Regions from separate parts of the Brachybacterium sp. genome, predicted to be linked through region 1. Evidence: riboswitches for the same ligand, from Rfam matches in the RefSeq annotation. Region 1 holds a riboswitch; each other region holds the start of a gene.
What was found. Region 1 has a riboswitch for thiamine pyrophosphate ahead of ACTH43_RS06580 (ECF transporter S component). Riboswitches for the same ligand answer to the same signal wherever they lie in the genome.
Positions count from the first base shown of each region.

Region 2: linked by a shared signal. The riboswitch ahead of ACTH43_RS09455 (3-oxoacyl-ACP reductase) and the one ahead of ACTH43_RS06580 (ECF transporter S component) in region 1 are both predicted to bind thiamine pyrophosphate.
Region 3: linked by a shared signal. The riboswitch ahead of ACTH43_RS10945 (YkoF family thiamine/hydroxymethylpyrimidine-binding protein) and the one ahead of ACTH43_RS06580 (ECF transporter S component) in region 1 are both predicted to bind thiamine pyrophosphate.

Region 1 is NZ_JBQDLF010000011.1:8,342-11,603, reverse strand. Features, by position in the region: gene ACTH43_RS06585 (ATP-binding cassette domain-containing protein) at 1-1,074, opposite strand, end outside; gene ACTH43_RS06580 (ECF transporter S component) at 1,071-1,718, opposite strand; TPP riboswitch at 1,764-1,869, opposite strand; gene ACTH43_RS06575 (hypothetical protein) at 1,960-2,526, opposite strand; gene ACTH43_RS06570 (M13 family metallopeptidase) at 2,523-3,262, opposite strand, start outside.
Region 2 is NZ_JBQDLF010000019.1:53,832-57,093, reverse strand. Features, by position in the region: gene ACTH43_RS09465 (glycoside hydrolase family 3 protein) at 1-185, shown strand, start outside; gene ACTH43_RS09460 (type I restriction-modification enzyme R subunit C-terminal domain-containing protein) at 274-723, opposite strand; TPP riboswitch at 1,002-1,094, shown strand; gene ACTH43_RS09455 (3-oxoacyl-ACP reductase) at 1,330-2,130, shown strand; gene ACTH43_RS09450 (LLM class flavin-dependent oxidoreductase) at 2,130-3,262, shown strand, end outside.
Region 3 is NZ_JBQDLF010000025.1:9,890-13,151, forward strand. Features, by position in the region: gene ACTH43_RS10935 (MBL fold metallo-hydrolase) at 1-397, shown strand, start outside; gene ACTH43_RS10940 (protein-L-isoaspartate O-methyltransferase family protein) at 405-971, shown strand; TPP riboswitch at 947-1,055, shown strand; gene ACTH43_RS10945 (YkoF family thiamine/hydroxymethylpyrimidine-binding protein) at 1,093-1,782, shown strand; gene ACTH43_RS10950 (ECF transporter S component) at 1,779-2,474, shown strand; gene ACTH43_RS10955 (ATP-binding cassette domain-containing protein) at 2,464-3,262, shown strand, end outside.

The DNA of each region.
Region 1 (3,262 bases):
GGGGTTGGCCTGGGCGAGGTCGCTCAGGCCCGCTCGCTCCAGGAGCTGATCGGCGAGCTGCTCGTCGCGTGCCCAGGGGGAGGCGAGCACCTCCTCGCGCACGCTGCCGGCGACGAAGGAGTGCTCGGGGTTCTGGGGCACGAAGGCGACGTGCTCGGGCGCGGGCCGCTCCACGCTCCCAGCGGACGGGGCGGTCAGACCGAGCAGCATGCGCAGCAGCGTGGTCTTGCCGCTGCCGCTGGGGCCGGTGATCACGCACAGCTCTCCGCTGCGCAGCTCGAGGGTCAGATCGTCGAGCACGGCCAGGCCGCCCCGCTGGGCATCGATGCCCCGCAGGGCCGCGATCACGGCGCCCTCGTGCTGCGCGCGGGGAGCCGAGCGGGTGGGTGCGGCGGGGGAGGCGGTCATGCCGGCTGCGATCTCGTGGGGCGGGCCGTCGGCCACGATCTGTGCCTGCTCACCGAGCACGATCAGGCGCTCCACGTGGTCCAGCCACGGTGCGAGCCGGTGCTCGGCGACCACCAGGGTGCGGCCCGCCGCGGTGGCCAGGATCGACTCGCGCACCGCAGCGGCGGTGGCTTCATCGAGCATCGACGTCGGCTCATCCAGCAGCAGCGCCGAGGGATCCAACGCGAGCGATCCCGCCAGGGCCAGGCGCTGCTGCTGCCCGCCGGAGGCATCCAGCGGCGCACGGTCGGAGGGGAGATCCACCAGCGCCGCATCGAGCGCCGCGGTGGTGCGGGCCTGGATCTCCGCACGTGGCAGGGCGGCATTCTCCGGGCCGAAGGCCGCCTCCCGGCCGACGGTCGCCGCGACCAGGGCGTCCAGAGGGTTCTGCAGCAGCAGGCCCCGCTCGCCGGGGCGGGCGGGGCCGGGCGCGCTGCCGGTCAGCTCTCCGGTCTCCTCGTCCAGGAGACCGGCCAGGGCCCGCAGCACGGTGGATTTCCCGCTGCCGCTGGCCCCGGCCAGCAGCACGCGCTGCCCGGCGGGGATCTCCAGGTCGAGGTCGAGGACGGTGGGCTCGGCCCGCGTGTACGGCTGCCAGGTGAGCCCTCGCAGGGACAGGTCCGTCACGCCCGGGCGTCGTCCGGTGCCATGCGCTCAGCCTGTGATCCAGCAGATCCTCCGGAGGGCGATGCGGCTCGTACCCGCTGGGCGCGCTCCCTGCCCGCCGGCATCGAGTCCAGAGCCCCGGTGGCGGCCAGGGCACGGCTGGCGGCCCATCCCAGCACGCCGCACAGCAGCGCCCCGGAGAGCAGGAAGAAGCCGAGCATCACGAGGGAGTAGGTCCAGCTCATCTCCTGGTAGTAGGCGAACTTCTCCCAGCCCCACTCCAGCAGGGCCGAGAGCATCCCGCCCAGCATCGCGACCGGCAGCGTGAAGCGCTGGTAGCGGAAGGCGAGGAACGCGAGCTCCACCCCGCCGCCCTGCATCAGGCCGGAGATCGCCGTGCCCCAGCCCCACTGGCTGCCCAGCAGCATTGACAGCACGGCGGCGATCATCTCGGCCAGCAGCGCAGCGCCGGGCTTGCGCACGATCAGGGCGGCCAGGACGGCAGGCAGGAACCAGATCCCGGCCAGGAGTCCCTCGGCGGGTTTGAAGGCTGCGGTGAGCGGCCCGATCAGGGTGTACAGCTGGCCGTACCCCAGGAATGCGACACCGAAGGCGGCGCCGATCAGAACCGTGACCAGCAGATCTACGGTGCGGAAACGAATCATCACTTCTCCTTCCTCAACGGAAGGGGCGTCCAGCACCGATGGTGCCGCACGGATATCCCGACTCCCTACGCCGGTGTGAGCCGGATCAGGTTCGAGGGTCTGCGCCTGGTGCGCACTCTCAGCACCGCTCGGTGCTCCCCTGTCAGTGGATGACAAGGAGCCACTCTACCCCAACGGGCGCCCTGACCGGGGCCGCGGGGGCATCACCGAGCAGCAGCCCCGGCGCCGTGGCGGCACCCGCTCAGAGGCGGGCGCGGATCGCCTGGTCGACGGCCTCGGCCGTCGCCTGAGGATCGACCGGCGAGATGATGAAGTGGGTGGAGCCGCGGCCGATGATCTCGACCATCAGGCCGGGCCGGGTGGCCATCACCCGGTAGGCGGCGCGCGGCTCGTCCACGGTGAAGACCTTCCGCTTCCCGACAGGGGTGAGCTCCTGGGCGTGGGGTGTGAGCACGGTGCCGCGCCGCCACCCGTAACCGCCGAGGGTCACCCCGGCGCGTGACGAGGGCAGCTCTCGCAGCTGCACGGTGCGGAACTCCGACAGCGGCCACGGCCTGCGCGGCAGGAAGCCGCCCAGGCTCACGGTGAGGCCGTGCTCATCCACGATGAAGCGCGTCCACTGCCCCATCCAGGTCCACACCGCCAGGGCGAGGAACAGCGCCGCCACCAGGAGAACTCCCGGCAGGCTGGAGCGCTGGGACATCAGCAGCACAAGGATCACGCCGAACAGCAGGGTGATCCCGATCCTGGTCCAGCCGATCCAGGAGGGCCGGGTGCGCCCCACATAGAACGGAGGTTCGGGCCTCACCAGATCGTCACCCGCTCCTCCGGCGCGCGGTACATGGCGTCACCCTCAGTCACCGCGAAGGCGGCGTGGAACTCCTCGAGATGGCCCACCACCGTGTTGCAGCGGAACTCCATCGGCGCATGGGGGTCCACAGCCAGCCGACGGATCGCCTCCTGGTCACGGTTCTTCCCGCGCCACACGGTGGCCCAGGACCAGAACACGCGCTGCAGCCCGGTGAATCCGTCGAGCTCGACGTCGATGTCAGCGGCGTCGTGACTTGCCAGGTAGGCCTTCACAGCGATCGAGAGACCGCCCAGGTCGCCGATGTTCTCGCCTATCGTCAGCGCGCCGTTGACGCGATGGGACTCGTCGAGATCACGGGGGGAGAGCTCGGAGTACTGGGCGATGAGCTGTGCGGCACGGGTGTCGAAGGCCTCGCGGTCCTCGGGAGTCCACCAGGAGATCAGGTTGCCGTCGCCGTCGTACTTGGAGCCCTGGTCATCGAAGCCGTGGCCCACCTCATGCCCGATCACCGCGCCGATCCCGCCGAAGTTCACCGCGTCGTCCGCCTCCGCATCGAAGAACGGCGGCTGCAGGATCGCGGCAGGGAAGACGATCTCGTTCCGGCCGGGGTTGTAGTAGGCGTTGACCGTCTGCGGAGTCATGTGCCATTCGGTCTCGTCGATCGGGCCGCCCACCTTCGCGTACTCGATGGCCGCCTCGAAGCGGCGGGAGGCGCGGGCGGTGGCCACCAGGT
Region 2 (3,262 bases), on a different contig from region 1:
TGCGTGCCCAGGTCGACGTGCTGATGCCCGGCTCCGAGGTCCACTTCGGCACCACGCGGGAGGACGCGATCATCGACTCCTACGAGGCGCCCGACGGGATCACGCTGGGGGAGATGCAGCGCACCGCGAGCAATGTGCTGCGCTACCTGCTGCGCAGCGGCGTCACGGAGCGCCGCCGGCGGTGAATCCCGTGGCGCCAGCCCGTTTCGGGACGGATCGCTGTGCGGCTGTCAGGCGTCCCCGGGCAGGGGGAGGCTAGCAGCGCCAGGCCGACTAACGTGCCCCGGCCTGCACGGCAGGTGCCGCCGCGCGCTCGATGTCGTGCAGCACCGTGACCACGGCATTGGCATCGTCTTCGCTCGGCGACGAGTGAGCGCACCAAGATGCCGAGCCCGCGCTCACCTTCTCCCGCGCCTCCGGGGTGCCATCGCCCTGTTCGATGAGGATGCGTTCGAGCTCATCGAGGTCGGTCTCGGTCAGGGGCAGGTTGCGGCGCAGACGCCGGATGGCGGCAGGGTCGTCGTGCTCGCGGATGTAGGCGGTCACTTTGTCTCGGAACCGGGCCTGGTTCACGCCGACGGCGACCAGCGGCAGATCGACAGAGCGGGTTTGTCCGAGGTCGTCCTCGAAGTCGGTGAAAACGGCCCGGCGCTGGCGGGTGCCGAGGAGCTGCACGAGCGATCGGAGGGCACGCCGTGCCCGTTCGAGCACCGGCAGGATCACGCCCTCCCACCAGGCCTCCCCCGGCCACGTCCTCCAGTAGGCCTCGCCGGGGTCGTAGAAGGCGAGGCCGCCGAGGGCGCCGACGGCCGAGATTTCGAGCCTTTCGTCGTCCGCCCCCCGAGGGCTTTCCGGAGATGAGTCCTGATTGCTGAGGTGGTGGGGCGGCGCCGGACGGGCCCTGAGCTGAGCACGTCCCCGCGCGAACGGCTCCGAGCTCGGCCGCCCGGCGGGCAGTCATGAGACGAGGGCCTGCGGCGGTCGATGTGCTGGTACGGTCCATGATCGACACGGGGTGCCCCGACGGGGCTGAGATCACACCCGGTGAACCTGATCGAGTTCGTACTCGCGGAGGGATGTCGTCGATGAGCTGTGTGCTGCTGTGCTGCACGCCGTCGTCCCATGCACTGGTCCTCGCGGCGCAGGCCCCGCCTGCCGCGGCGGCGGAGGCGGCCTCGCTCCGTGCCCGAGCTCCTCGGACCCGACGATCAGGTCCTCGTGTCCGTTCCCGCGCGGTGCCGAGCCCCGGCACGGCACCGCTCCTCGTGCGTTGCGCTCCCACCCGCTGTGCGGCGGATGCGCTCGCCTGCCTGAAAGGACCGGCTGACCATGACCTCACCGACCCTCGACCCCACCTCCCGCACCGTCCCCGCGATCGCTGAGCAGGTCGTTCTCGTCACCGGGGGCGCGCGCGGCCTCGGTCGCGCGCTCACCGAAGCCTTCCTGCGCGAAGGCGCTCGGGTCGTCATCAACCATCTCACCAGCGAGGACGCCGCGCATGACCTCGCCAGCCGCCACCCGGGCCGTGCCGTCGCCGTCCGCGCCGACGTCCGGCAGCGAAGCCAGGTCGAGACCCTGTTCGAGCGGGCCGAGGCTGAGTTCGGCCTCCCCGTCGGCACCGTCGTGAACAATGCCCTGCCCGGCTTCTCGTTCAACGGCGACGCCCGCGCCAAGGCGCACGAGATCACCTACGATGCCTTCTCCGCGCAGTTCTCCGGCGCCGTGCAGGGTGCGCTGAACACGATCCAGGCCGCGTTGCCCGGTTTCGCCCGGGTGGGCTCGGGGCGCGTGGTCACCATCGGCACGAACCTGTTCCAGGACCCGGTCGTCCCCTATCACGACTACACCGCGGCGAAGGCGGCGCTGCTGGCACTGACCCGCACCTTTGCCGCCGACCTCGGCCCGCGCGGCATCACCGTGAACATGGTGAGCGGTGGCTTGCTGCGCACCACCGACGCGAGCTCCGCGACCCCCGAGGCGGTCTTCGACGCGATCGCCGCGAGCACTCCGCTGCAGTCGGTCACCACTCCCGCCGAGCTCGCCGATGCAGTGCTCTTCTTCGCCTCTCCGTGGTCCCGGTCCGTGACCGGGCAGAATCTCGTCGTCGACGGCGGGCTGGTGAAGAACTGATGGCCGCCGCGCCCCGCCGCCAGGTGCGGCTGAACCTGTTCGCGCACGCGTGCGGCCACCACGCCGCGGCCTGGCGGGCGCCGGGCTCCTCGGTGTCGCGTCTGGGCGACATCACGTACTGGGAGGAGCTCGCACGGATCGCAGAGCGCGGTCGACTCGACGCGCTCTTCCTCGCCGACGGCCAGTCGATCGCGCCCGCCGGGGCCGAGCGCGGGCCGACATGGTTCCTGGAACCGATCACCGTGCTCACGGCGATGGCCCGCGCCACCGAGCGGATCGGGCTGGTCACGACGGTCTCGAGCACCTTCTGGGACCCGTTCCACGCCGCTCGCCTGCTGGCGAGCCTCGACCACATCTCCCACGGTCGGGTCGGGATCAACGTGGTCACCTCGATGACCGACGACGAGGCTCGCAACCACGGCATGCCCGCGCTGCCCGATCATGCGAAGCGCTACGCCACCGCGGGGGAGTTCATCGAGGTGCTCCAGGGGCTGTGGGACTCATGGCCCTCCCAGAGCATCCTGGCCGATCCGGAGGGGGTGTACGTCGAAGCGTCCCTGCTGCGACCGCCACAGCATCACGGGGAGTCCTTCCAGGTCGCCGGGCCGCTGAACGTGCCGACGCCGCCGCAGGGCCGCCCGGTGCTGTTCCAGGCCGGGGCCTCCGAGCCGGGCCGCGAGCTCGCCGCCCGCCACGCCGAAGGGATCTACGCGGTGGCCTGGGACCTCGAGTCCGCGCTCGCCTACCGCTCGGACATCCGCGCCCGGGCCGCCGCGCTGGGCCGCGCCCCGGAGACGATCGCGGTGATGCCGGGCCTGGTCGTCCACGTGGCCTCGACCGAGGAGGAAGCCCGGCGGATGCGCGCGGACCTCGACTCCCGCCTGCCGGTCGCGGACTCCCTGCGCCAGCTCTCCTTCTTCATCGGCCAGGACGCCTCGGACTGGGAGCTCGACGCCACCGTGCCACCGCTCCCGCCGCTCGAGGAGTTCACCGGCCCGAAGGGGCGCTACGCCACGGTGCTGCGCATCGTCGACTCCGTGCGGCCGACCGTGCGCGAACTGCTGGGGCTGCTCGCCGCCGGCGGCGGCCACGCGACCGTCATCGGCACGCCGGAGTCGGTGGCCGACGAGAT
Region 3 (3,262 bases), on a different contig from region 1:
CGCGGTCCCGGGCCACGGCTCGTTGCGGATCGAGGCTGTCGGCGGCCGGCACGCGATCATCCACCCGGACATTCCGCGGGTCGGCAATTCGGGTCTCGTGATCTCCGCGGGGGACGGCCCCCGGCTCGGCGTGACCGGAGATTCCCTCGAGCCGCTGCCGGAGTTCCACGGCATCGACGTGCTCGCCTTCGCCGTCGTCGCCCCCTGGTCGAAAGTGTCCGAGACCGTCGACTTCCTCCGCGCCGTCGGCCCGACGCTGGCCCTGCCCGTGCATGAGGCGATTGCGAGCGACGTGGGCCGACCGATCTATCTGCGCCAGGCCACTGCCCTCGCTCCCGAGGGCACGGAGGTGCGTGACTGGCCGGTCGACGGGGTCATCGAGCTCCCCGGGAGCTGAACGCGCCATGAGCGCCGAAAGGAACAGGAACCGGTCCGAGGACCGGCGGGACCCCGCGGACCGAGCAGGGACCGGCGACGGTGCCTCCCGCGCGATGCATGCGGTGCCCCGGGAGCACTTCCTGCCCCCGGAGCTGCGGGACCGTGCCGGCGTGGATTCCCCGCTGCCGATCGGAGTGGGCCAGACCAACTCCCAACCCAGCACGGTGCTGGACATGCTCCGCCTGCTCGATGTGCGTGAGGGGCAGCACGTGCTCGACGTCGGTGCCGGTTCCGGCTGGACCACGGCGCTGCTCGCCCACCTCGTCGGACCCTCCGGGAGCGTGGTGGGTGTGGAGCGGCAGGTGAGCCTGCTGGCACCTGCCCGTGCCGCGCTCGCCGGGACCGTCGGCCGCGAGGACGGCCGCGCGGAGATCCGCGAAGCCCTCCCCGGGGTGCTGGGGGCGCCGGCGGACGGACCTTTCGACCGGATCCTGGTCTCCGCCGCCGCCCGGTCCAGCCACTGGTTCGTGGACCGCCGCGCTCCAGGGACGCCGGATCGGGGTACGGTGCTTCCGTGCACGGGAGTCCGGTAGGCCGGGCTGAGAGGGAGTTCTCGAACTCCGACCGTAGAACCTGATCCGGATCATGCCGGCGCAGGAAGCTCCGCCAGGCGATCGTCGCTGCGCGCCCGTGCCCTCGTGAAAGGCACGGATCGTGAGCATCACTCCCGTCGGCACCCCCGCCACCCTCCCGGGCACCGCCCCGGATCCCACCGAGACCCCGCTCGGCTTCGGCGTCGGCGCCAGGGTCACCGCAGCCGTCATGACCGATGACTACGCCCGAGTGCTCGTCGGCATCCTGTCCCGGCTCGACCTCACCGGCCTGGTGCGCGAGACGGGGGACGTCTCCACCTATCTCGGCGGCCACGAAGCCCACCTGCAGCGGTATCTCATCGACCTCGCAGACGACCTCGCCCGCACCGAGCACCACGCCACCCTCTCCGTGACCCTCTCGCGCGGCTGCCCGGGAGAGGTGACCTGCGAGCTTCCCGGTGGCGCCGGCCCGCGCGACGTCGGGATCACCGAGCCCCGTCGCACCGGCCGTTTCGCTTCCGCGGAGTGGGCGCTGTACCCGCTGGCGGACCAGGTCGCCGCCGACGGCACCGCGCCGGACCACATGCGCGACATCTACGCCGCGATCGACCGCGCCCGGGAGCTGGGCACCTTCCGCGGCTCCGAGCATTTCGTCACCCGCCTCGAGGGCGACATCGGCGAGGTGATCGCGACTGCCGTCGCCGGCTGGTTGCAGGTGGGTCGCAGCGTGCAGCACGTCACCAGCCATCTCACCCTCTCCCTGAACAGCCCCTCCCACGAGGTGCGCGAGCTCGGCGAGGAGACGCGATGACCCGCGCACAGACTCCGGCAGAGACCCCCTCCCGGGCTCCCGGCCAGACTCCCTCGCAGGCCTCTGATCTGGCCGCTCGTGCCGCCCGGCGTCCGAGGCTCTCCCTGCGCGAGATCGTGCTGGTGGTGGTGCTCGGTGTCGTGTTCGGCTTCCTGTACTGGGTGTTCGTCCAGGCCTGGAACGGGCTCGCGATCGCGATGGGCCCCGCCGGGGACCTCGCCCAGCACGTCCTGTTCGGCTCCTGGCTATTGGTGGGACCGGTGGCGCTGGCGATCCTGCGCCGCCCTGGCGTGGGCATCCTCGCCGAGATGCTCGCCGCGATCATCGAGGTCGTCTTCCTCGGCAGCCCCGTCGGCCCGATGCTGGTGCTCGCCGCCGCGCTGCAGGGCATCGGCAGCGAGCTGCCCTTCGCCCTGACCCGCTACCGCCGGTTCGGTTGGGGAGTGTTCGCCGCCTCGGGCGCCTTCGGTGCGGGCCTGGTGTTCTTCTGGACCGCCTACCGGATGGGCTGGTACGGCCAGGACCTGCTCGCGCTGCGGCTCGGGATGCAGGTGCTCTCCGGGATCGTGCTCGGCGGTCTGCTCGCCAGGGTGATCGTCCGCGCCCTGGAGCGCACCGGCGTGCTCGCGAACTTCGCGATCGGTGCCGCCGCGCAGGGCGACGACGGCATCCCGGCACGACGTGTCCGCTGAGGCCGCAGCGGCCGCCGAGGTCACCGCGCCGGGCGAGAGGGAGGCGGCGGCCCCCGGGCAGTCGGGGACGGTGGTCGAGGCACGGGAGCTCGAGGTGGTCCTGCCCTCGGGGGACGGCGTCGGCCCCTGGACCGGGAGCATCCGGGCCGGGGAGCAGGTGCTCCTGCTGGGCCCCAGCGGCTGTGGCAAATCGACGCTGCTGCGCGCGCTCGCCGGCGCGCTCCCCTCCCACCAGCGCGGCCGGGTCACCGGCACCCTGCGGGTGGGCGGCATCGACCCGATCGCCGAGGGGGTCCTGGCCACCGCGGGGACCGTCGGATTCCTCGGTCAGGATCCGACCGACGGGGTGTGCCTCCCGCGGGTCGCCGATGACGTCGCCCTCCCGCTCGAGAGCCGCAGCGTGCCGCCCGCGCAGATCGGGAAGCGCGTGCGCGAAGCTCTCGCAGACGCGGGCATCGAGACGCTCGCCGACCGCCCGGCCGCGACGCTCTCGGGCGGACAGCTGCAGCGTGCGGGCCTCGCCGCGGCGCTCGTCGCCCGGCCGCGCCTGCTGCTGCTGGACGAGCCCACCGCGATGCTCGATGCCGAGGGCGTGCGCGCTGTGCGCGACGGCGTCGAGCGGGCTGCGCGCGAGGGCGGAGTGGCAACGATCCTCGTGGAGCACCGCCTCGACGACTGGGCGGGGGAGTCGGGCCTGGCCGGACTTCCGGCACGGACCATCGCGCTCGACGCCTCCGGGCAGGTGCTCGCCGACGGGCCGACGACTGTGGTGCTCACCCGTCACGGCG